4 regions of the Erwinia sp. AnSW2-5 genome follow, and region 4 is predicted to be linked to each of the others. Evidence: riboswitches for the same ligand, from Rfam matches in the RefSeq annotation. Region 4 holds a riboswitch; each other region holds the start of a gene.
The links. Region 4 has a riboswitch for thiamine pyrophosphate ahead of ACFL9S_RS11575 (TenA family protein). Riboswitches for the same ligand answer to the same signal wherever they lie in the genome.

Region 1: linked by a shared signal. The riboswitch ahead of thiC (phosphomethylpyrimidine synthase ThiC) and the one ahead of ACFL9S_RS11575 (TenA family protein) in region 4 are both predicted to bind thiamine pyrophosphate.
Region 2: linked by a shared signal. The riboswitch ahead of thiB (thiamine ABC transporter substrate binding subunit) and the one ahead of ACFL9S_RS11575 (TenA family protein) in region 4 are both predicted to bind thiamine pyrophosphate.
Region 3: linked by a shared signal. The riboswitch ahead of ACFL9S_RS16325 (FAD-dependent oxidoreductase) and the one ahead of ACFL9S_RS11575 (TenA family protein) in region 4 are both predicted to bind thiamine pyrophosphate.

Annotation. Positions count from the first base shown of each region.
Region 1 covers NZ_JBJGXA010000006.1:7,345-13,032, reverse strand. The annotation lists gene ACFL9S_RS06830 (PLP-dependent aminotransferase family protein) at 1-227, shown strand, start outside; gene thiE (thiamine phosphate synthase) at 433-1,077, opposite strand; gene thiC (phosphomethylpyrimidine synthase ThiC) at 1,074-3,023, opposite strand; TPP riboswitch at 3,114-3,214, opposite strand; gene rsd (sigma D regulator) at 3,340-3,846, opposite strand; gene nudC (NAD(+) diphosphatase) at 3,922-4,695, shown strand; gene ACFL9S_RS06805 (polymer-forming cytoskeletal protein) at 5,091-5,688, shown strand, end outside.
Region 2 covers NZ_JBJGXA010000037.1:23,422-29,109, reverse strand. The annotation lists gene leuD (3-isopropylmalate dehydratase small subunit) at 1-23, shown strand, start outside; gene ACFL9S_RS21050 (MFS transporter) at 73-1,257, opposite strand; gene sgrR (HTH-type transcriptional regulator SgrR) at 1,502-3,163, shown strand; TPP riboswitch at 3,199-3,327, shown strand; gene thiB (thiamine ABC transporter substrate binding subunit) at 3,363-4,349, shown strand; gene thiP (thiamine/thiamine pyrophosphate ABC transporter permease ThiP) at 4,325-5,688, shown strand, end outside.
Region 3 covers NZ_JBJGXA010000024.1:51,819-57,506, reverse strand. The annotation lists gene ACFL9S_RS16330 (choline transporter) at 1-1,938, opposite strand, end outside; TPP riboswitch at 2,270-2,392, shown strand; gene ACFL9S_RS16325 (FAD-dependent oxidoreductase) at 2,546-3,478, shown strand; gene thiS (sulfur carrier protein ThiS) at 3,475-3,672, shown strand; gene ACFL9S_RS16315 (thiazole synthase) at 3,676-4,446, shown strand; gene ACFL9S_RS16310 (ThiF family adenylyltransferase) at 4,450-5,415, shown strand; gene zigA (zinc metallochaperone GTPase ZigA) at 5,552-5,688, shown strand, end outside.
Region 4 covers NZ_JBJGXA010000012.1:78,256-83,943, forward strand. The annotation lists gene ACFL9S_RS11555 (FAD-dependent oxidoreductase) at 1-292, opposite strand, end outside; gene ACFL9S_RS11560 (ABC transporter substrate-binding protein) at 585-1,520, opposite strand; gene ACFL9S_RS11565 (ABC transporter permease) at 1,556-2,305, opposite strand; gene ACFL9S_RS11570 (ABC transporter ATP-binding protein) at 2,302-3,030, opposite strand; gene ACFL9S_RS11575 (TenA family protein) at 3,027-3,716, opposite strand; TPP riboswitch at 3,783-3,885, opposite strand; gene ACFL9S_RS11580 (LLM class flavin-dependent oxidoreductase) at 4,088-5,113, shown strand; gene ACFL9S_RS11585 (methyl-accepting chemotaxis protein) at 5,184-5,688, opposite strand, start outside.

The sequences.
Region 1 (5,688 bases), on a different contig from region 4:
TGCGTGCTTCCCATATTCAGATTGCTGTCGGCTCGCTGTTCTCCGCATCAGGTAAATACCGTAACTGCCTGCGCCTCAGCTATGCGCAGTCGTTTACGGATAAAACCGAACGTGCCCTGGAGATACTGGGAGCGGCGGTAGAGCGGGCGATGCTGGCCTGTGTTCCTGCATCCTCGTTGGTGCAAGAAGAGGATGAAGGCAGGGTCAGTGAGAAGGAAAACTACTGACCCTGGCGGGTGACAGGATTGTCACCCGCACGGCCACTATAGCGGCTGGGTTGCCTGAGAAAAGTGTGAAGAGACAAGGCTTCGTAACGTCTTCAGCCTTGTTTATTCGTGTTGCAGCAGGTTGCATTTTATTGCGCCGCACGCCCTAAAATCTGACGGCGCTGAGGACCTGCCCGAACACTCACCCCGCACTGTGCAAGGAGGATCAGGCGTGTGTTGCTCTCTGCGGCTCCACCAGGTCCAGCAGCTGGTGGGTCGCCGCACGCCAGTCGCTGGCTTTGGTAATCGCGCTCACCACGGCCACGCTGCCCACCCCGGTAGCCAGTACCTGGGGAACGCGCTCCAGGCTGATCCCACCGATGGCCACAGTAGAAATTCCCTTCAGTCGCTGTATGTGGCGCGTTAACTCTTCCAGTCCCTGCGGATCGGAGGGCATCGCTTTTGTCTGGGTAGGAAACACGTGGCCCAGGGCAATATACGAAGGGTGTTCGGCCAGGGCACGATCCAGCTCGGCATCGTCATGGGTTGAAAGACCCAGCCGCAGCCCGGCAGCATGAATCGCATCCAGATCGGCAACATCCAGATCTTCCTGACCCAGATGGACGCCGTAAGCCTGATGTTTTACCGCCAGACGCCAGTAGTCATTGATAAACAGGCGCGCCTGATAGCGCTTACCCAGGGCAATCGCATCAACAATTTGCTGCTCAACTTCATGTTCAGCGCAGTCTTTAATGCGCAGCTGCAGTGTCCGTACGCCCGCATCAAGCAGGCGTTCAATCCACTCCACCGTATCGACCACCGGATAAAGACCCAATCTGGCTTCGGTTGGGGGGAACGCTCCACGACTCATACTTTTTCCTCTGATTTCAGGGTATCGGCGCGATGATACAGCTCACCGCCACGGTGACGAAACTCGTCAGACATTTGTGCCATACCGATTTCAATCGGCCGGGCTTCGGCTTCCTGACGTGCGGCGTATTCCCGAACTTCCTGGGTAATCTTCATTGAACAGAATTTTGGTCCACACATCGAGCAGAAGTGTGCCACTTTACCGGATTCCTGCGGCAGGGTTTCATCGTGATAAGCCCGGGCAGTGTGCGGATCGAGGGCGAGATTAAACTGATCTTCCCAGCGGAATTCGAAACGTGCTTTCGACATGGCGTTATCACGAATCTGCGCTCCGGGATGGCCTTTCGCCAGGTCGGCGGCATGGGCGGCGATTTTATAGGTAATCAGCCCCTGTTTGACATCCTCTTTGTTCGGCAGGCCGAGGTGCTCTTTGGGCGTCACGTAACACAACATCGCGCAGCCAAACCAGCCGATCATGGCGGCACCAATACCGGAAGTAAAATGGTCATAACCCGGGGCAATATCTGTCGTCAGTGGTCCCAGCGTATAAAACGGAGCTTCGTGACAGTGCTCAAGCTGTTCCGTCATATTGACGCGAATCATCTGCATTGGCACATGCCCAGGGCCTTCAATCATCACCTGGACGTCATATTCCCAGGCGATTTTGGTCAGTTCACCCAGCGTGCGCAGTTCTGCGAACTGCGCTTCATCGTTGGCATCCTGAATGGAACCCGGGCGCAGGCCATCGCCCAGCGACAGCGACACATCGTAGGCGGCGCAGATCTCACAGATATCGCGGAAATGCTGATAGAGGAAACTCTCTTTATGGTGAGACAGGCACCATTTCGCCATGATTGACCCGCCGCGCGAAACGATGCCGGTCAGGCGTTTGGCCGTCATCGGCACGTAGCGCAGCAGCACACCGGCATGAATAGTAAAGTAATCAACGCCCTGTTCAGCCTGTTCCAGCAGTGTGTCGCGGAAAATTTCCCAGTTAAGATTTTCTGCCACACCGTTCACTTTTTCCAGTGCCTGGTAGATAGGCACTGTACCAATCGGCACCGGACTGTTGCGCAGGATCCACTCGCGGGTTTCGTGAATATAACGCCCGGTGGAAAGATCCATCACCGTATCGGCTCCCCAGCGCGCTGACCACACCAGTTTTTCCACCTCTTCTTCGATGGAGGAGCTGACCGCTGAATTGCCGATATTGGCGTTAATTTTCACCAGGAAGTTACGACCGATAATCATCGGCTCCGATTCCGGGTGATTAATATTGGCCGGGATAATGGCGCGGCCTGCGGCCACTTCCTGGCGAACGAACTCGGCAGTGATATTGTCAGGCAGATGTGCGCCAAAGCTATGACCCGGATGCTGTTGCAGTAACACGTCACCGCGAATTCGCTCCCGCCCCATATTTTCGCGCAGGGCAATGTATTCCATTTCCGGGGTAATCACTCCCAGCCTGGCATAGTGCATCTGAGTGACACAGCGGCCTTCCAGCGCCCGACGTGGGCGTGGCACATTGTCAAAACGCAGATGATCCAATCCTTCATCCGCCAGGCGCAGCTGGGTGTAGGCAGAGCTGAGATCGGTAATCTGTTCGGTATCACCACGTTGGATGATCCAGTTGCTGCGCAGCGGGTTCAGCCCTTTGTGAACATCAATCGTCGCCGCCGGATCGCCGTAAGGGCCGGCGGTATCGTAGACGGGTATCGGCTCATTCGCTTCCAGCAGTGGCTCGTCTTGGCTGCCGCCTACCGTAGTGGGGCTGAGTTGGATTTCACGCATGGGTACGCGGATATCCGGCTGCGAGCCGGTCAGGTAAATGCGTTTTGAATTGGGAAAGGCGGTGCCCTGCAGGGAGTCGATAAACTGCTGTGCTTCTGCACGCTGTTCGCGACGAGTAGTTTTTTTTCCAACGAAAGGTTTTTCAACGGTAGACATAGCAAGTTCCTGATAATAAAACGGAAGTTTGCTTGCCTGGAGGCGGGAGTAATGAGAACGATGTGAAAAAACACGGTATCACACCGTAATAGCTGATTTACTCTTGTTCCCTTCGCAGGTACTAACCTGATCAGGTTCCGCGGATCCCGAATTAACGGTCTCAGCCCTTGTGGGCACTCCGACAAGATGGCGATTGGCTGACTGGCAACAAGGCCAGTATTTCAATCCTGTAAAGGGCAAGGTACGCCTCGTCCTAACCCCTCAAGCATAAAGGGGCTTTTTGGAAACTACAAGAAGTTCACATTCTGATAACGGATCAGGCAGGACGAGCAAGCGAACACGCGTTAGCAGTGCTCTGATTATCATGGTTTTTTTCTAAAGCCAGCTTGATGAATTTATCCTCCAACGTAAATCGAGCCTCCAGTGCTTCACCGACCTGTGATAATACCCGCTGAAATTCCACACAGTTATTATCATCAATGGCTGTTTCCAGATGCGAATCATAAATCTGCATTATCTGATCGGTATTGGCTTTTAAAGAGGGGTAGATTAACGAGGCCTTCGCCAGTTGATCTGTGCCTTCCAGCTCCTTGATAAAGCGTTCGTAGACGGTGAAATGGCCAGTGGAAAGGTAGTCCACCAGATGCTGGCAGAACGTATCCAGCGCGTTTTCATCGAGCGTCGTCAGCGTTTCCTTGTTAGGCTTAATGCCAGCCATTTGGTAATAGGTAACCAGCAACTGCTTGCGTGAGCGCAGGCAGAAGTCTACCAGCTCACTGCATCCGCCGACGCGCGCGGTGAGGACTTCTAACTGGTTAAGCATGTTCAACTCCGTGAATGTTATATTTTAACGTCTGACCTCAATCCAGTCTTTAAGCTGAGGATGATGAGAAAAATGATGGAACAGGAAATTTTAAGCGTAGACGCTGGCTGGTGGGTTGTCAGCCAGGAACATAAAATTTGGTTACCAAAAGGTGAGCTGCCGCATGGTGATGCAGGCTCATTGGGTCTGACAGGGCGATCAGGGGCGCCGATTGGGGAGTGGCAGGGCGAAAAGGTGTGGCTGATCCGCGGTACGTTTCCCCAGGAAATGGGATCGTTACGCCAGCTGCTCGATCAAGAGACGGGCCTGTTCCAGCTTGCCGGGCGTGGTATTCAGTTATCAGAATTCTATCGTTCACACCGCTGGTGTGGCTACTGTGGCCATGAAATGCACCACAGCAAAACAGAGTGGGCATGTCTGTGCGGGCATTGTCGGCAGCGTTACTATCCGCAAATTGCACCTTGCATCATCGTTGCGATCCGCCGGGGCGAAGAGATCCTGCTGGCACAGCATACGCGGCATCGTAACGGGATTTTCACGGTATTGGCTGGCTTTGTCGAGGTGGGGGAAACCCTTGAGCAAACGGTGGCACGTGAGGTGATGGAAGAAAGCAGCATTAGTGTGAAAAATTTGCGCTATGTCTCTTCTCAGCCGTGGCCATTCCCCCAGTCACTGATGATGGCGTTTATGGCCGACTATGCGGGTGGCGAGATCAACATTGACCCTAAAGAACTGCTGTCCGCTGGTTGGTATCGTTATGATGCGTTGCCACAGTTACCGCCGGCAGGAACGGTGGCGCGTCGGCTAATTGAAGACACCGTTGCGATATGTCGCGCAGAAGCTGAATAATACATTTTTGGATATTTTTTTCTAATAAGTGTTTTTTAGCGATATATTCTCCTGGTTCATTGCGCTGTGAATCAGGAGTGCTATAAATTCCTATGAATATTACAAACAATATAAATAAACACGACTTTATATCTTCGTGGGATTAAAATACCATGGCGTGCAATAAACGAGGCCGCTTATCAGATTGAAAGTGGTTCGATTAAAATTATTAAAAAAGAGTGATATTTTCACCCGTTCATCTTACGGGTGTTCTTTTCTGTTGGCGTTTATTTAATTTGGTGCTGCTTTCCAGAAATGGTTTCTGGATAAAGGTGACTCGATCACGTCTTCAGCTTAATGATGACGTCAGCGTTTGAGTCTTCTGCATGATGTTCCGTACGTTGTGAGTGAATACAATGTCTGAGACGAAAAAACACTGTTATCTGTGGGGGATCTGGTTTTGCTGGGGCATGAGTATACTTGCCTTTGTACTATCAATCAGAACGACTTTATTCATCTCTCTGGGTGTTATGGCATGCCTGATTATGCTGCTAGCCATCCCCTTTCTATACAAAACAAGGACGGTTAAAAAAATGTTTAATTTCAATCGCAATGCAGAGCCTAAATCCAGTGATAAATTATCCTCACCGGTCAAGCTGGAACAAAATGTTCCGCCACTTCCCCCTTCGTATGATGACACTAATACGAAAGAAACACTCATCTCTATTGGTACAGTATTACGGGGTGAAATAACCAATGAAAACAATATTTCAATCAATGGCGTTGTCGAAGGCGATCTGACCAGCCAGAAAATAGCGCAGATTGGTAAGGAAGGTCAGGTCATAGGGACAGTAAGGTCCGTTAAGCTGGTGGTCAATGGCCTGCTGAAAGGAAGCTGTTATGCCAAAACAGTCATTATTATGTCGCGTGGCAGAATTGAAGGTGAGGTGTTCGCCACCGAGTTCTCCATTGAGAAAGGTGGCGTATTTATAGGAAACTCTCATCAGATTGAGG
Region 2 (5,688 bases), on a different contig from region 4:
AACAGCACGCGTTTTTACGTTGATATTGCGGGCGGACCGAAAAAGAAGGTTCGCCCCTGCATCCCCAATCACTCATGCCACCGTTTTCTCTCTTACCCGCCATGACAAGCCGAATGCCACCAGCGCCAGCGCGAATGCCACCCAGTAAACGGCGTGATGCCCGTACGTTTCCGCCAGCGCCCCCTGCACCACTCCGGCCAGGATCACACCGGTGGAGATACTGTTGGTAAACAGCGTGGTGGCCGCACCGGGCCGCGACGGCATCAAATCCTGGAACCAGATCATACCAATCCCGGCAATAATGCCGATATACACCGCATTAAACAGCTGCAATATCATCAGTGCGCTACGACTCTGGAACAGCACCAGCCCAAGATAAAACAGCGCCCCACAGGCCACCGCCAGCAGCATCATATTGCGCTTACCGAAGCGTTTCACGTAGTGCCCGGCCAGCAGCATCACCGGGATCTCCAGCCCCGCCGCCGTCCCCATCAACAGCCCGGCCAGCGTATCCGGCATCCCCAGCACACTGCTGATATACAACGGCATATCGATGATATACATCGTGTTGCAGGTCCACATCAGAACCGATCCGATAAACAACATACGCACATCACGGCTCTTCCAGCCGCTGATATCAGTGATCGGCACATCAGCTGTCGCGGCCGGTGCGCGCGGCACCGACGGCAAGGTAAACCAGACTAACGCCACGCAGACCACGAACAGCAGCGCCGCTAAAAGAAACATGGCGGTAAAACCATAGTTCAGCGCAATGGCAAAAGAGAGCGGCGGCCCAATCACCCACGCCAGCGACAGCTGGGCGCGCATCACCGAACTGAACATCACTGCTTCACGGGCAGAGCTGTCAGCATATTCGCGTGCCAGGGCAAAAATTTGCGGCATCGCCACGCTGGCGACCGCAGACAGGAAAACCCCGGCGGTGATTAACGTCAGATAGTGACGATTGAAGGCGAATAACAACGCGTTACCTATCGCCATCGCGCAGCAAAACAGGATCAGCATGCGACGATCGCCACGGCTGTCCGAACGTTTGGCCAGCAGCAGGCTGACCACAATTCCCGCCACCGCATTCACCGTATAAAACAACCCAACCCAGAAGGGACGCACTGCCACCTCACGGCTCAGAAACAGGCTAAGCGTGGGGGCCTGCAACGCACCGGCAATGCCGACCATAAAAGAAACCGCCATAAAAGCCAGATAGATCGGATGAATACGGCGGCGTTGGTGCGATTTCATGACTGATGCCTCGACTGGCTGGAATAAGAGAGAATACACACGAAGCTTAAAAGAAAACCGACGAAAAAAGCCAGCGGCTTACCGCTGGCTGGTGAAAAGCACCATACTCAGAAACAGGGCTTACGCCGCTGTAAATGATTGAACGCCATTCCGAAGAATGCCTCCCGCTCTTTCATCTGCTGCCATTATCGCCGTAATATAAGGCAGGAAAAACAGACAGCTTTTAACACAGGGTTCCTCTTTTATGTCCTCACCCCGTTTACAGCAGCAATTTATCCGGCTCTGGCAGTGTTGCGACGGCCAGCCTCAGGAAACCACGCTTAGCGATCTGGCGGTACAGCTCAGCTGTTCACGGCGACATATGCGTAACCTGCTGAATGCAATGCAGGATCAGGGCTGGCTGGAGTGGCAGGCAGAGGCAGGACGCGGTAAACGTTCCCGCCTCACCTTCCGTTACACCGGGCTGGCGTTACAGCAGCAGCGGGCAGAGGACTTACTGGAACAGGACCGCATTGACCAGCTGGTGCAGCTGGTGGGAGATAAAAACCGCGTCCGTCAGATGCTGCTCTCCCATTTAGGCCGCAGTTTCCGCCAGGGGAAACACATTCTGCGCGTGCTCTACTACCGCCCGCTGCTGAATCTGCTGCCCGGTACGCCGCTACGCCGCTCGGAGACGCACCTCGCGCGGCAAATCTTCAACGGGCTGGCACGGATAAATGAGGAAAACGGGGAAATCGAGCCGGACATTGCCCACCACTGGCAACAGATCTCCCCGCTGCACTGGCGGTTTTTTTTGCGCCCGGCCATCCACTTTCATCACGGTCGTGAGCTGGAGGTCGAGGACGTCATTGCCACGCTTGAGCGCTTAAAAGAGCAACCGCTGTTCAGCCACCTCGAACGGATTGAATGCCACACACCCTGGACGCTGGATATCCATCTCAGCCAGCCGGATAACTGGCTCCCCTGGCTGCTGGGCAGCGTCAGTGCCATGATCCTGCCGAAGGAGTGGCCGCATATGCGTAACTTTGCGCGTCAGCCGGTGGGCACCGGAGCCTACGAGGTGGAACGCAACCAACACAGTCAGCTGCGCATTGCCGCTTTTGATGACTACTTTGGCTATCGTGCGCTGATCGATGAGGTCAATATCTGGGTGCTGCCGGAGATCAGCGACGAACTGGTCTACTCCGGTGTCAAACTGCAAAGCGAAAGCACCGATGAGAAATCTGAAGAGAGTCGCCTGGAAGAGGGCTGCTATTTCCTGATGTTTGACCAGCGTTCGGCGCACGGACGTAACGAGCAGCTGCGCCGCTGGATCAGCACCATTTTCAACCCTATCGCCCTGTTGAACCACAGTGGCATTGCCTATCAGCGCTACTGGTTCCCGGCCTACGGCCTGCTGCCGCGCTGGCATCATCGCCGCGATATGGCGATTGCCGAGAAACCTGCCGGGCTGACCTCGCTGACCATCACCTGGTACAGCGATCATATTGAACACCAGGGCATCGCCAACGCGCTCGGGCCAATCCTCGCCGCGCACGGTGTTGAGTTGATCACGCAGGAAATCGATTATGAAAGCTGGTATCGCGGCGAAGCCGAAAGCGATATCTGGCTGGGCAGCGCTAACTTTACCCTGCCGCTGGAGTTCTCCCTGTTTGCCCTGCTGTATGAGATCCCGCTGATGCACCACTGCGTGCCCACCGACTGGGAAAGCGACGCACGCGCATGGCGCGAGCAGAAGCTCCCGCTGGCCGACTGGAGCAAGCAGCTGATTGAGAGCAACTTCCTGCACCCGCTGTTCCACCACTGGCTTCTGCTGCACGGACAGCGCAGTATGCGCGGGGTACGCATGAACACGCTGGGCTGGTTCGACTTTAAATCAGCCTGGTTCGCCCCACCCGAATCATGACGCTTTCGTAACAAAGACGAAACCACTAGAATGAGCCGTTCTCAACGGGGTGCGGAAACCCTGCAGTGCCGGATCTATGCCTGCGCAGCGCGTTTTCGCTGAGATAAAACCCGTCGAACCTGACCCGGATCATACCGGCGTAGGGATTTGAGAGTGTCACTGACTCAGATCCTTTGCGCATACCTTCAAGGAACGCAAAGTGTTGAAAAAATATTTACCCCTGCTGGTGCTGTTTTCCCTGCCTGCCCTCGCAGCCAAAGAGACCCTGACGGTTTACACCTACGACTCCTTCTCTGCCGAGTGGGGACCGGGGCCTGCCATCAAGAAAGCTTTTGAAGCCCAGTGCAACTGTGAACTGAAATTCGTGGCGCTGGAAGACGGCGTATCGTTGCTAAACCGGCTGCGCATGGAAGGCAAAAACAGCAAAGCGGACGTGGTGCTGGGATTAGATAACAACCTGCTGGATGCGGCAGAAAAAACCGGACTGTTCGCCGCCTCAAACACCGACACCTCCCACAGTACCGTTCCCGGCGGCTGGAAGAACACCACGTTTGTCCCTTATGACTACGGCTGGTTTGCCTTTGTTTATGACAAAACCAAACTGCAAAACCCACCGAAAAGCCTGAAAGAACTGGTAGAGAGCGACCGCCCGCTGAAAGTGATCTACGAAGATCCGCGCACCAGCACCCCAGGCCTTGGCCTGCTACTGTGGATGCAGCAGGTGTTTGGCGATAAAAGCCCGGAAGCCTGGCAGAAGCTGGCAAAGAAAACCGTAACCGTCACCAAAGGCTGGAGCGAGGCGTATGGCCTGTTCCTCAAGGGTGAAAGCGACATGGTGCTCAGCTATACGACCTCCCCCGCTTATCATCTGATTGAAGAGAAGAAAGATCAGTACGCCGCCGCCAACTTTAGCGAAGGCCACTATTTGCAGGTGGAAGTCGCCGGTCAACTGAAGGCCAGCAAGCAGCCGAAGCTGGCACAGCAGTTTATGCAGTTTGTGATGACTAAACCGTTCCAGGATACCATCGCCACCGGCAACTGGATGTACCCGGCCATCAGCACCACGCTGCCTGCGGGCTTCACTACCCTGACCGTACCCACCACCTCATTGCAATACAGCCCACAGGATGTGGCCACACAGCGCAGCAGCTGGATCAGTGCATGGCAACGCGCCGTCAGCCGCTAATTCCCGGCTGGTTAGTGCCCGGCTTGCTGGCCGCGCTGCTGTTGGTCAGCGTGGCCTCGCTGGCGTTTTTTGCCCTGTGGCAGAATGCGCCCGCGACCGACTGGCGCGGCCTTTGGCAGGATAGCTATCTGTGGCACGTGCTGCGCTTCTCCTTCTGGCAGGCACTGCTCTCTACGCTGCTCTCGGTGCTCCCGGCGATCCCGCTGGCCCGCGCCCTGTACCGCCGCCGCTTCCCTGGCCGCAGCACGCTACTGCGGTTGTGTGCCATGACGCTGGTGTTGCCGGTACTGGTGGCGGTATTTGGCATTCTCAGCGTATATGGCCGCAGCGGCTGGCTGGCGCAGCTGTGCGCCCTGCTTGGCATCGACTACACATTCTCGCCGTATGGCCTGCAAGGCATCCTGCTGGCCCACGTCTTTTTCAACCTGCCGCTGGCCACCCGCCTGCTGCTCCAGGCACTGCAACAGATCCCCGGCGAACAGCGGCAGATTGCCGCGCAGCTTGGTCTTCGTGGCTGGGCGCATTTTCGCATCGTTGAATGGCCGTGGCTGCGGCGCCAGATCCTGCCCGCCGCCGCGCTAATCTTTATGCTGTGCTTTGCCAGCTTTGCCACTGTGCTGTCGCTGGGCGGCGGTCCGCAGGCAACCACCATTGAGCTGGCTATCTTCCAGGCACTGAGTTTCGATTACGATCCCGGGCGCGCGGCCTTGCTGGCGCTGTTACAGATGCTGTGCTGTCTGGGCCTGGTGATGCTCAGCCAGCGCCTGAGTAAAGCGATCCCGGCGGGCAGCGACAGCCTCGGCGGCTGGCGCAATCCGCAGGACAGCGGCCGCGCCCTGGTGCTGGATTCGTTGCTGATCGCCGCCGTATTACTGCTGATCCTGCCACCGCTGCTGGCCGTGGTGACCGACGGGCTGAATCAGGGGTTCAGCACGGTACTGCGTCAGTCAGCACTGTGGCAGGCGATGTTAACCTCCCTGCGTATTGCGCTGGGGGCGGGGATCCTCAGCGTCGTGCTGACAATGATGCTGCTGTGGAGCAGTCGTGAGCTGCGTCTGCGGCAGCGCCCACTGTGGGGGCAAACGCTGGAAATGAGCGGCATGCTGATCCTCGCGATGCCGGGGATTGTGCTGGCGACCGGCTTTTTCCTGTTACTTAATCAGACCGTCGGGCTGCCCGAGTCAGCGGAGGGGATTGTCATCGCCACCAATGCGCTGATGGCCGTTCCCTATGCGATGAAAGTGCTGGAAAATCCGCTGCGCGATATTGCCGGGCGTTATAACCTGCTGTGCCTGTCGCTGGATATTCGCTGCTGGAACCGCCTGAGGCTGATTGAGCT
Region 3 (5,688 bases), on a different contig from region 4:
CTCGCGAGTGTAGTCCATCAAATCGTTACCCTGTGTTCCCTCCAGCAGGAAGGTCTCCAGACGGAAGTAGTCAGATTTCCCACTGCGTGCACGGTAGGTAAACGCCGGAACCGAATAACGCTGCGGCCAGATCTGGTAGAGGAAGCTCTGTTCATCCGCCATATCCACCAGCAGTTCCAGATGATTCAGGCGCTCGTCATCCACGGCGGGCAACTCATTCACCTGCACCTTCGCTCCACGGCGCTCCAGTTCACGTCCCACTTCTTCCATAGCAGGACGACAGACGTTATCCAGCATCTTACGAGTATGGGTGGTGCCCGGATAGTTCATCACGCGTGAAATACGCTGTTTCCAGTTCAGACGGTCGTCGCGCGATACCGGCACCGGTGGCGTGTTAACGGTCGCACTGGCGCGGCGGTGATCTTCCACACGCAGTGATTTATACAGACCGGCCATCACAAAGAAGATCACAAAGCTGAACGGTAGCCCCATGATCACCGTGGTTTTCTGCAAGGCGGTTACGCCGTTAACCATCAGCATCCCCAGCGTCAGCACACCAATAGTGACCGACCAGAAGATACGCAACCAGTTGGGGGCATCATTATTGATGTCGGCCAGGCGCGAGGTGAAGTTACCCAGCACCAGGGAACCGGAATCGGCCGACGTCACATAGAACAACAGCCCGGTAATGGTGGCGACCGAGGCACTGAAGGTAAAGCCAGGATACTGCGCCAGCAGGCTGTAGAAGCCGCGCTCCGGGTGCGCCATGGTTTCCTGCGCAAACGCCATATTGCCGTGGATGATCTCATACAGTGCGCTGTTACCGAAGATCGACAACCACAGCAGGGTAAAGATAAACGGAATGGTCAGCGTACCCACAACAAACTGACGAATAGTACGTCCACGGGAGATACGTGCGAGGAACAGACCGACAAACGGCGACCAGGCAACCCACCAGGCCCAGAAGAACAGCGTCCAGTTGTTCATCCATTCGGTCGGACGATCAAAAGCGAAACTGTTCAGCGTCATCCCCATAAAGCGGTTGATATAATCCCCGACGTTCAGCACCAGCGCATTCAGCAGGAAGCTGGTATCGCCGACGAACAGCACAAACAGGATCAGACCAAAGGCCAGCAGCACGTTGAGTTCCGACAGGAAGCGAATGCCTTTATTCACCCCGGAGGTCACGGAAATGGTCGCCATGATCACCGACAGAACGATCAGCCCGGCCTGCGCGGTCAGCCCTTCCGGTACGTCAAACAGCACTTTCAGCCCGTAGTTGAGCTGTACCACGCCAATACCCAGCGTGGTGGCAATACCAAAGATCGTGCCCAGTACGGCGGCGATATCGACGGTATGACCAATCGGTCCGTTGATGCGTTTACCAAAAATAGGGTAGAGCGCCGAGCGGATGGTGAGCGGCAAGCCATAACGGTAACTGAAGTAACCGAGGGCGATGCCCATCAGGGCATACATCGACCAGCCGGTCAGGCCGTAGTGGAACAATGTCCAGACCATCGCCTGGCGCGCCGCTTCCATCGTCTGGCCCTGGCCCTCCGGCGGCATCATATACTGGGTCACCGGCTCCGCCACCGAGAAGAACATCAGATCGATACCGATGCCGGCGGCGAACAGCATGGCCGCCCAGCTCATCAGGCTGAATTCAGGTTTCGACTGTTCTGGCCCGAGCTTGATGGAGCCAAAGCGTGAGCAGGCGATGAAAATGACGAACACGATATAGAGTGTGGCCGCCAGCAGGTAGTACCAGCCGAAGGTGTTGGATACCCAGTCAAGGGTGCGATTGATCCAGCGATCGGAAAAATCCGTGAACAGGATAGTCGTGAGGGAAAACAGCAGGATAAGTGCTGCTGAGGTATAGAAAACCACGGGATTAATACGATCTTTTTGAGGCTTTCCTGGTATTTCAGTCGTCGGCATAATGTCTCCGCAAAAAATGCTCAAGAAAATAGCCTGAAGTCCGCTCTGCAAAGCGCGCATTAGCGCATACTGGGTAACATCCGCCGTATATCCGCTAATTACACTGGGAGAACCATCAGGGTGATTATCAGGTGTAATATATTGATTAATCGTTAGTGTTTTTGATCCTAATCACCTCCTGAAAGTAAATTTTGTGTAAACAAGAACAGGAATGATAGTTTTTATTGATTGAGCATTCAATTAAAAAAAACTTCACCGTCTCATTTTTCCCGGTTTTTTCCGCACGAAAACCTCATGTCGCTTGACGATTGTCACCAGGTAAAATACAACTAGTTCCTGTCAGGGGAGTCTCGCCAGAAGAGACTGAGAGGCTAATGAGCGATTTTTCGCGGCTTAGCGACCCTTAGAACCTGACCCAGTTGATACTGGCGGAGGAAGACTCGTACCCGATGGCGCAACTGTCGCGCCGCCAGGGTACCTGCCACGTGGGCTGGCTGCTGATCGTCCCCGTCTTTTCCTTACTCTGTATCACGGGTCTCCGCATCTATTGAGAGGCTAACGTGACACGATCTGTATTCCCCTTTTTCCTTTTCGAAAACGGTACATCATGAGCCGCTGGTCGGTGATCGGTGATGGCGTCGCCGGGCTGTGTGTCGCCACATTACTCGCTGAACGGGGTCAATCCGTTGAAGTGATCACCTCAGAACAGCACGGTGCGGCATCGCACTGGGCTGGCGGCATGCTCGCCCCCTGGTGCGAAGGTGAAAGTGCCCCCGAAGAGGTGGTCGAGCTGGGTCAGCGTTCCGCACCCTGGTGGTCGGCGCGCATCCAGGGAGTGGAACATCACGGTACCCTGGTGGTGGCCCCCGCACGCGATACTCCCGAACTCAGCCGCTTTGCGCGTATGACGCGGGCGCATCAGTGGGTGGAACCGGCAACACTCGAACCGGCGCTGGAAGGCCGCTTTGCCCGCGGGCTGTTCTTTCCCGGTGAGGCACACCTTGACCCGCGCAGTGCATTGCACCAGCTGCGTATGACTCTGCAACGCAGCGGTGTTCCTTTCCACTCGGGCCAACCCGGCGGAACGGTCATTGACTGTCGGGGGATCCACGCGGCCCCTGATCTGCCTGAACTGCGTGCCGTACGCGGTGAGATGCTGATCCTGCACTGCGAAGAGGTGCCGTTCTCCCGCCCCATCCGTCTGCTGCATCCCCGTTTCCCCTGCTATCTGGTGCCCCGCGCCGGAGGGCGCTTGATGCTGGGCGCGACAATGGTGGAAAGCGACGACAACAGCCCGATCAGCGCACGCGCGATGATGGAACTGTTGAGTGCCGCCTGGGCTATCCACCCGGCGCTGGCCGAGGCGCGAATACTGGAAAGCGGCACCGGGCTACGCCCGGCTTATCACAATAATCTCCCCGCCATTCGCTACCAGAACGGCGTCTGGTCCCTTAATGGCATGTATCGCCACGGCTTTCTTCTTGCCCCCGTCATGGCAGAAAAACTGATGCTGCAACTGCAGCAGGAAAACCTGATATGAAAATCCAGCTTAACGGCCTCCCGATCGACACCACCGCCCGCACGCTGGCGGAGCTGCTGCATGAACAGCAGATGGATGCAGGCTGCGTGGCCAGCGCCCTTAACGGCGAATTCGTGCCGCGCTCACGCTATGAAACACAGCCACTGACCGCAGGCTGTGAGCTTGAGGTGTTATCACCGATGCAGGGAGGATAACGTATGTTTTACGATTTTATTCCGCAGTCACGTTTTCTGCTCGGCACCGCAGGGTATCCCTCTCCGGCGATCCTGCAACAGGCCATTGAGGCCTCGGGCAGCGAAATCATCACCGTCAGCCTGCGCCGTGAAGGGCGGCAGGGCGCCGCCTTCCGTGACCTGCTGACGGGGCTGAACAGGCGGGTCCTGCCCAATACCGCAGGCTGCCACAGCGTTAAAGAAGCCGTGACCACGGCGCATATGGCGCGTGAAGTGTTTAACACCCGCTGGATAAAGCTGGAGGTGATTGGTCACGCGGATACGCTGCAACCCGATCCCTTTGCCCTGGTGGAAGCGGCCCGCATTCTCTGCGCGGAGGGATTCCAGGTGTTTCCCTACACCACGGAAGACCTGATCCTCGGCGAGAAGCTGATCGAAGCAGGCTGTGAACTGCTGATGCCCTGGGGCGCACCGATTGGTTCCGGCCAGGGGCTGCGCAATATCGAAGGGCTGCGTTCAATGCGCGCCTGGTTTAAAGACATTCCGCTGATTATCGATGCCGGGATCGGCGCGCCCAGCCAGGCCGCACAGGCAATGGAGATGGGGTTTGACGGCATTCTGCTGAATACAGCCGTGGCCAAAGCGCAGGATCCGGTCCGTATGGCCGGGGCGTTTGCTGCCGCTATCCGCGCCGGTCACGACGCCTGTCATGCAGGCCTGGTCGAACGCCGCGATATGGCCAGCGCCTCCACGCCGATTTTTGGCATGGCGCAGTTTCACACACAGGAGCCATAACGGATGGACCGCTATCAACGACAATCCATGCTGCCGGAAATCGGCGAGGCAGGGCAATCTGCCCTGCTGAAGGCCCGCGTGCTGGTGATCGGCGCGGGCGGGTTGGGTGCCACCCTGCTGCCGCTGCTGGCCGGGGCCGGGGTAGGCTACATCAGAATATATGACGGCGACCGGGTGGAAGAGCACAACCTGCACCGCCAGACGCTGTACCGTATGCAGGACTGCGGGGAGCACAAAGTCGATTGCGCGCAGCTGGCCCTTAATGCACGTAACCCGGATTGTGTCGTCGATGCACGACCGCAGGCGCTGAGTGCCAGCATGATGGACGAAGCACTGGACGACATCGATCTGGCGATCGATGCCGCTGATAATTTTGCCGTCACTTATCTGCTTTCCGACGCCTGTCTGCCGCGCCAGATCCCGCTGGTCAGCGCCTCGGTCCTCGGGCGCAGGGGCTACGTTGGTGGCTTCTGCGGCACCGCCCCGAGCTATCGTGCAGTGTTTCCGCAGCTGCCGGGCAGCGCGGCGAACTGTAATACCGCAGGCGTGATGGGCCCGGCGGTGGCCGCGCTGGGTGCCATGCAGGCGCAGATGGCACTCAGTATTCTGCTCGGATTAACGCCTTCGCCGCTGGGTTGTCTGATCAACTGCGATTTCACCACCTGGCATTTCCGCCCGTTCCGCTTTGACGGAGCCGATGAACCCGATCAGCCCGTGGTACCGTTTATCGATCGCGCTATGCTGAACAGCGAAGACTGTATTGTTGAACTGCGCAGCCGGGAGGAGGCCCCCGAGAGTGTGGCGATTAACGCTCACCGGGTGCTGCCTGAAGCGATCAACGACTGGCAGCCGCCTGTAAACTGCCGCATCGTGCTGGTGTGTGCCAGCGGGATCCGCGCGGCAAAAGCAGCGAGGAACCTGCAACAGCGCGGCATGACTCAGCTGGCGATGATGGTGGCAAACCGCTAAAAAAATAAAAGACACCCTGCGAAGGTAAGGGATGACAGCCTTAATTGTTATGTTATAACATAACAATATTGTTTGTGCGGGCAGCACTGTGACTGCCCGCCGGAAACACGCTGTCAATGCCTGAGAGGATGTCATCATGTCAGAAAAATACGCTTTACCCGGGAACGATACCCGCCTGCCCGTGACCGTTTTGTCGGGTTTTCTCGGGGCAGGGAAAACGACGCTGCTTAACCATATCCTGAATAACCGCGAAGGACGCCGCGTGGCGGTGAT
Region 4 (5,688 bases):
GGGAAAAATCGGCCAGCGTGACCTCTTCACCCCCCACTTCTGCCTGTAAACGCGGTGCTCGCTGATGAGGGAGGCTGAGCAACTCATCCAGCAGACCAAGATGATGCATGATTTGCAGCGTGGAAGGATGAATGGTGTCACCCCGGAAGTCGCGCAGAAAATCGCCGTGCTTTTCAATCACGGTCACCTGCACGCCTGCACGGGCCAGCAGATAACCCAGCATCAGTCCGGCCGGGCCGCCACCTACGATGCAGCAGTCAGTGGTGATGCGTTCAGGGGACGTTGCGTTCATATTGACTCCGGGTGGGTGATAGCGGATTTCATGATAATGGTTATCATTATCTCTGGCGAGGGGTGATTTGGGGGAGTTCGGTGAGGTTTGGTGCAACTGGCCGATCGAAAAAGATGATCGGCTGTGCTGGCTGACCGAAACAGAAGGTCAGCCACTACGGATCGCTGTCTGTGTAGGGTTCGACCTTTTTTTTCGGTCGAACCGTGCTGATGGTGCGCACGACTGATCCACGTGCGCGTAGGGGGCGATCATCTTTTCCGATCGACCCGTGTTGTACGACGAAGGGCTGCTGCTAGTGCAGTTCTACCGCATACTGCGCAACCGGCGTGATCTTCTTAATCAGCTTATTCTTCAACAAAAACTGCTCATAAGCGTCGTAACGCTTCACATCCAGCGCCGCCGGATCGTTGGCGAACAACGGCAGGGTTTTCTGCCACGCCACATGGTTCAGCTCGGTATTCAGCTCCGGGTGCGCTTTGGCGAACGCCTGCCAGCTCTCTTCCGGGTGGGCCTGCAAATAGTCATTGCCTTTCTTCAGCGCGGCGAGGAATTTCTTCACTTTCGGCTCATTGACGCTGTCGCGGTTCGCCACAATCACCAGCTCGTCGTAGGCCGGAACGCCATAATCCTCAACGTTGAACACCACCGGATCTTTGCCCTGCAGCTTCAGCTCCTGCGCTTCAATATTGCGGTAACCGCCAATCACCGCATCCACCTGCCCGGCCAGCAGGGCGCTGGTCAGCTGGAAGTTCACGTTGACCAGCTTAATCTCTTTCAGGCTGCCGTTCTGCTGCTTCAGCATGGTGGCCAGCGTGGCCTGTTCAATGCCGCTGACGGAATATCCCACCGTCTTGCCTTTCAGCTTTATCGGGGAGGTGATGCTTTTATCGAGCGTTATCACCGTATTCAGCGGGGTATTGATCAGCGTGCCCACGCGCACCAGCGGCAGGCCTTCATCGGCGAAAAAGTGCAGCTGCGGCTGATAGGTAATGGCGAGATCCGCCTGCTTCGCTGCCACGAGGCGCGGCGGCAGGGAGGGATCGGACGGGGGCACAATCTTCACGTCCAGTCCTTCCGCTTTAAAAGCCCCAATCTGCTCCGCGACCATAATCGGTGCGTGGTCCGGGTTGATATACCAGTCGAGCACCAGCGTCAGTGGCTCGTTGGCGATGGCGCTGGTGGAGCAGGCGCCGCTGAACAGCAGCGCGGCCCAGGTTTTCTTCATCATGCTGTATTCCTTCTTATTTTTTACGTGATTAAGCATTATTCGGGTGCCCAGTTGATCAGGCGATGGAGCAGGGCGTCGACCGCCACCCAGAGTAAGACGGTCATCAGCACCAGGATAAACAACGCGGCAAAACACTGATCGGTTTGCATACGCGCATTGGCATTCAGCATCACGTAACCCAGCCCTTCGGCCGATCCCACCCATTCGCCGATAATCGCGCCAATCGGTGCCACGGCAGCCGCCATACGCAGGCCGGAGCCAAAAGCGGGCAGCGCCGCCATCAAGCGGATATGGCGCAGCTGCGCCCAGCGTGAAGCGCCCATCGTGCGGGCAAGGTCCAGATAGTCCTGATTCACCCGCCGCAGCCCGTCAAAGAAGGCGGAGGTGACCGGGAAGAAAATCACCAATACGGCCATTGCCACTTTGGCGCTGATGCCAAAGCCAAACCACAGCACCAGCAGCGGCGCGAGGGCAAACACCGGAATGGCCTGGCTGGTCAGCACCAGCGGCATCAGCCAGCGTTGCAGGCGGGGGGAGAAGATCATCGCGATGGCCAGCAGCGACCCCAGCAATACGCCCAGCACCAGCCCGATTAACACTTCCGAGGCGGTAATCAGGCTGTGATATGCGAGGAAGTCGCGGCCATCCCACAGCGCGCGGGCGACGGCGGCAGGTGACGGCAGCAGAAAAGCGGGAATATTGCTCAGGGTCGCCAGCCACCACAGCAGCAGCAGCCCGAGAAAAATGATTACGCCGCGCAGGCTGGTGGCTATTTTTCCGTTCATCCTGCGGCCCTCAGCAGCTGCTGCAACAGGTCGGCCTGGCTTTTCAGCAGGTCGGCATCGTCCGGGGCGCGGGGCGGCTGGCCACCAATCGTATGACTGTCATCGATCCCGGCAGGATAACCCGACAGCACCAGCAGGTGATGACTCAGACGGCAGGCTTCCATCGGGTCATGGGTGATCAGCAACACGGTGTGATCGGCCAGCAGTTCGGCGGCCAGCGTCTGTATTTTTGCCCGCGTCAGCGTATCCAGCGCGGAGAACGGCTCATCCATCAGGACAATGGGGCGTCTTTCATACAGCGTGCGGGCAATGGCTGCACGCTGGCGCATACCGCCGGAGAGCGCCGCAGGGCGATCGTTGCCGTGCCCGTGCAGCCCGACGCGTTCCAGCAGATAATCGGCCCAGGCGGCATCCACCTTCTCCCCGCGCAGACGCGCCCCCAGCGTGATGTTGTCGCTGATCGACAGCCACGGATAGAGCAGGTCTTTCTGCCCCATATAGGCGATGCGCCCAGGCAGTGGCAGACCATCGCTGCCGCAGACGCTGCCGGACGTTGGTGCTGCCAGCCCGGCGATAATCTTCAGCAGGCTGGTCTTGCCGCTGCCGCTGGTCCCCAGCAGGGCAACAAAGCGCCCGGCCGGGATATCAAAACTGAGGCGGTCGAAAATCTGGCGCGGGCCGAAGCACAGCGTCAGATCGCGCACCTCAATGCCGGGAGGGTTCATGCGCTTTGTACCGCATTCAGCCCCATCTGCCAGAACGCCGACTCCAGGCGCGTGGCAGTGGTGAAGATCGCCGACAGTTCGCTGAAGCGGCTTTCGGCACCGCGCTGCTGACCGACGGTTTCCAGTAAACTGAGGGCAGCGCGAACGCCGTTCAGATAATCAGGATCGCCGTAGTTGCGGATCCACGACGCGTAAGGGCTGCCTTCCAGCACCGTGTCAGGGGCATTGAGCAGGCGCAGGCCAATCTCCGCGTAACCCGCCACGCACGGCAGCAGCGCCACCAGCAGATCCAGCGCATCGCCCGAGTGACCGATATCCAGCACGTAACGGGTGTAATTCATGGTCTCCGCCGCCTCCGGCTCCTGCATCATCTGCGCTTCGCTCAGCCCCCAGTTTTCGCAGTAACCGACATGCAGCGGCAGCTCTGCCACGATGGCATTCAGCGAGGCGGTCGCGGCACGCATTTCCGGCAGCGTGCGCAGCTTGCTTACCAACAGCGCATAAGCGCGGGCAAAGTGGATCAGGAACAGATAGTCCTGCGTCAGATAACGACGAAAGGCGTTTTCGGGCAATGTGCCGCGTGAGAGTTGTTGAATAAACGGGTGCGCAACATAGTCCTGCCAGTCGTTCCCCGCCTGCTGGCGTAAACGGCCGTACAGACCCTGGCTGAAATCAACTGACTGAATGGTTTTAGACACTGAATCCCCTCACTTAAGTGGAGATCCGGGCACGCGGAGGTGTGAACAGGGCAGAAGTCACTGCCAACCCGTCCCTTCGCTGGCATGACCCAGATCAGGTTCAAAGGGTTCGGTTTTCACCATCTCAGCCCGTTACAGGACACCCCTCGGAGGGCTCTTTTATACGGGATTTCATTTTTCATTACAATCCACCCGCCATACTTCGAGCCGCAGATGCGTTGGCTGCACCCGCTCACCCCAGTCACATAGTCATCTATGCTCCTGGGGACTTGCGGACTTGCCGCCTTCCTGCACCTCGAATTATTTTGGGTATATACTGCTAATCAATCGTCATTTGTTTCACCCCACAGGAAAACCCCATGAAAAGTATTGGATTTCTCTCTTTCGGCCACTGGACGCCGTCGCCGCAGTCCGGTACCCGTTCGGCTGCCGATGCGCTGTTGCAGTCGATTGATCTGGCGGTTGCCGCTGAAGAACTCGGCGCAGACGGTGCCTATTTCCGCGTGCACCACTTTGCCCGCCAGTTAAGCTCACCGTTCCCGCTGCTGGCCGCCGTCGGGGCAAAAACCAGCCGTATTGAGATCGGCACCGGGGTGATCGATATGCGCTACGAGAACCCGATGTATATGGCGGAAGATGCCGGTTCTGCGGATCTGATCTCCGGTGGGCGTTTACAGCTGGGGATCAGCCGGGGTTCCCCTGAGCAGGTGATCGACGGCTGGCGCTATTTTGGCTACCAGCCAGCGGAAGGTGAGAACGAGTCTGATATGGCGCGCCGCCACACCGAAGTGCTGCTGGATATGCTGCGTGGCGAAGGGTTTGCCAAACCGAACCCGCAGCCGATGTTCCCGAACCCGCCGGGCATGCTGCGCGTGGAGCCGTTCTCTGAAGGGCTGCGCGACCGCATCTGGTGGGGAGCGGGTTCCAATGCCACCGCCGTCTGGGCAGCGAAGCTGGGTATGAACCTGCAAAGTTCAACCCTGAAAGATGATGAAACCGGTGAACCCTTCCATATCCAGCAGGCGGCTCAGATCCGCGCCTACCGCGAAGCCTGGAAAGCCGCCGGGCATACGCGCACCCCGCGCGTTTCGGTGAGCCGCAGTATTTTTGCGCTGGTGAATGATATGGACCGTGCTTACTTTGGCAACAGCGGCAAAGAAGGGGACAAAGTGGGTTACCTCGATGAGAAAACCCGCGCCATCTTTGGCCGCAGCTATGCCGCCGAGCCGGACCAGCTGATCAAGCAACTGGCGCAGGATGAAGCGATTGCTGAAGCCGACACGCTAGTGTTAACCGTGCCGAACCAGTTGGGCGTGGATTACTGTGCGCACACTATTGAGGCGATCCTCAAGCATGTAGCACCGGGCCTGGGCTGGCGCGAATAGTCGGGCAATGAAATGAAAAGGCTCACCCATTATCCGGGTGAGCCTTGTTTATGCTCTCTGCCAGTCAGCGTTAAAACGCTATCCACTCTTCCTCAGCGGCTTTAGTTTTTTTGGCCGGAGTGAGGAGGTGCCTTTCACTTTCCGTTTCGACAACGACCTGCCCATTATGCACCGCGCTGGCGTTGATCTTAAAGATGGCAACCATTTCACTCAGCTTCTGCGCCTGCCGCTCAAGAGAAAGGGCTGCGGCGGAGGATTCCTGAACCAGAGAGGTGTTCTTTTGGGTGGTTGAGTCCATCTCTGTTATCGCGACGCTGATCTGTTCTATGCCCTGACGTTGTTCGTTCGAGGCGGTAGAAATCTCATCCATAATCTGGCTGACATGACTGACGGAAGTGACGATATCTTCCATGCTTTCACCCGCTTTGCTGACCAAATCAGTGCCAATGCTGATACGCGTGACGGACTCGTTGATCAGTGATGCTATCTGTTTTGCCGCATCCGCACTGCGCTGCGCCAGCGTTCTGACTTCACCGGCCACCACGGCAAAACCTCGTCCCTGCTCACCGGCTCTG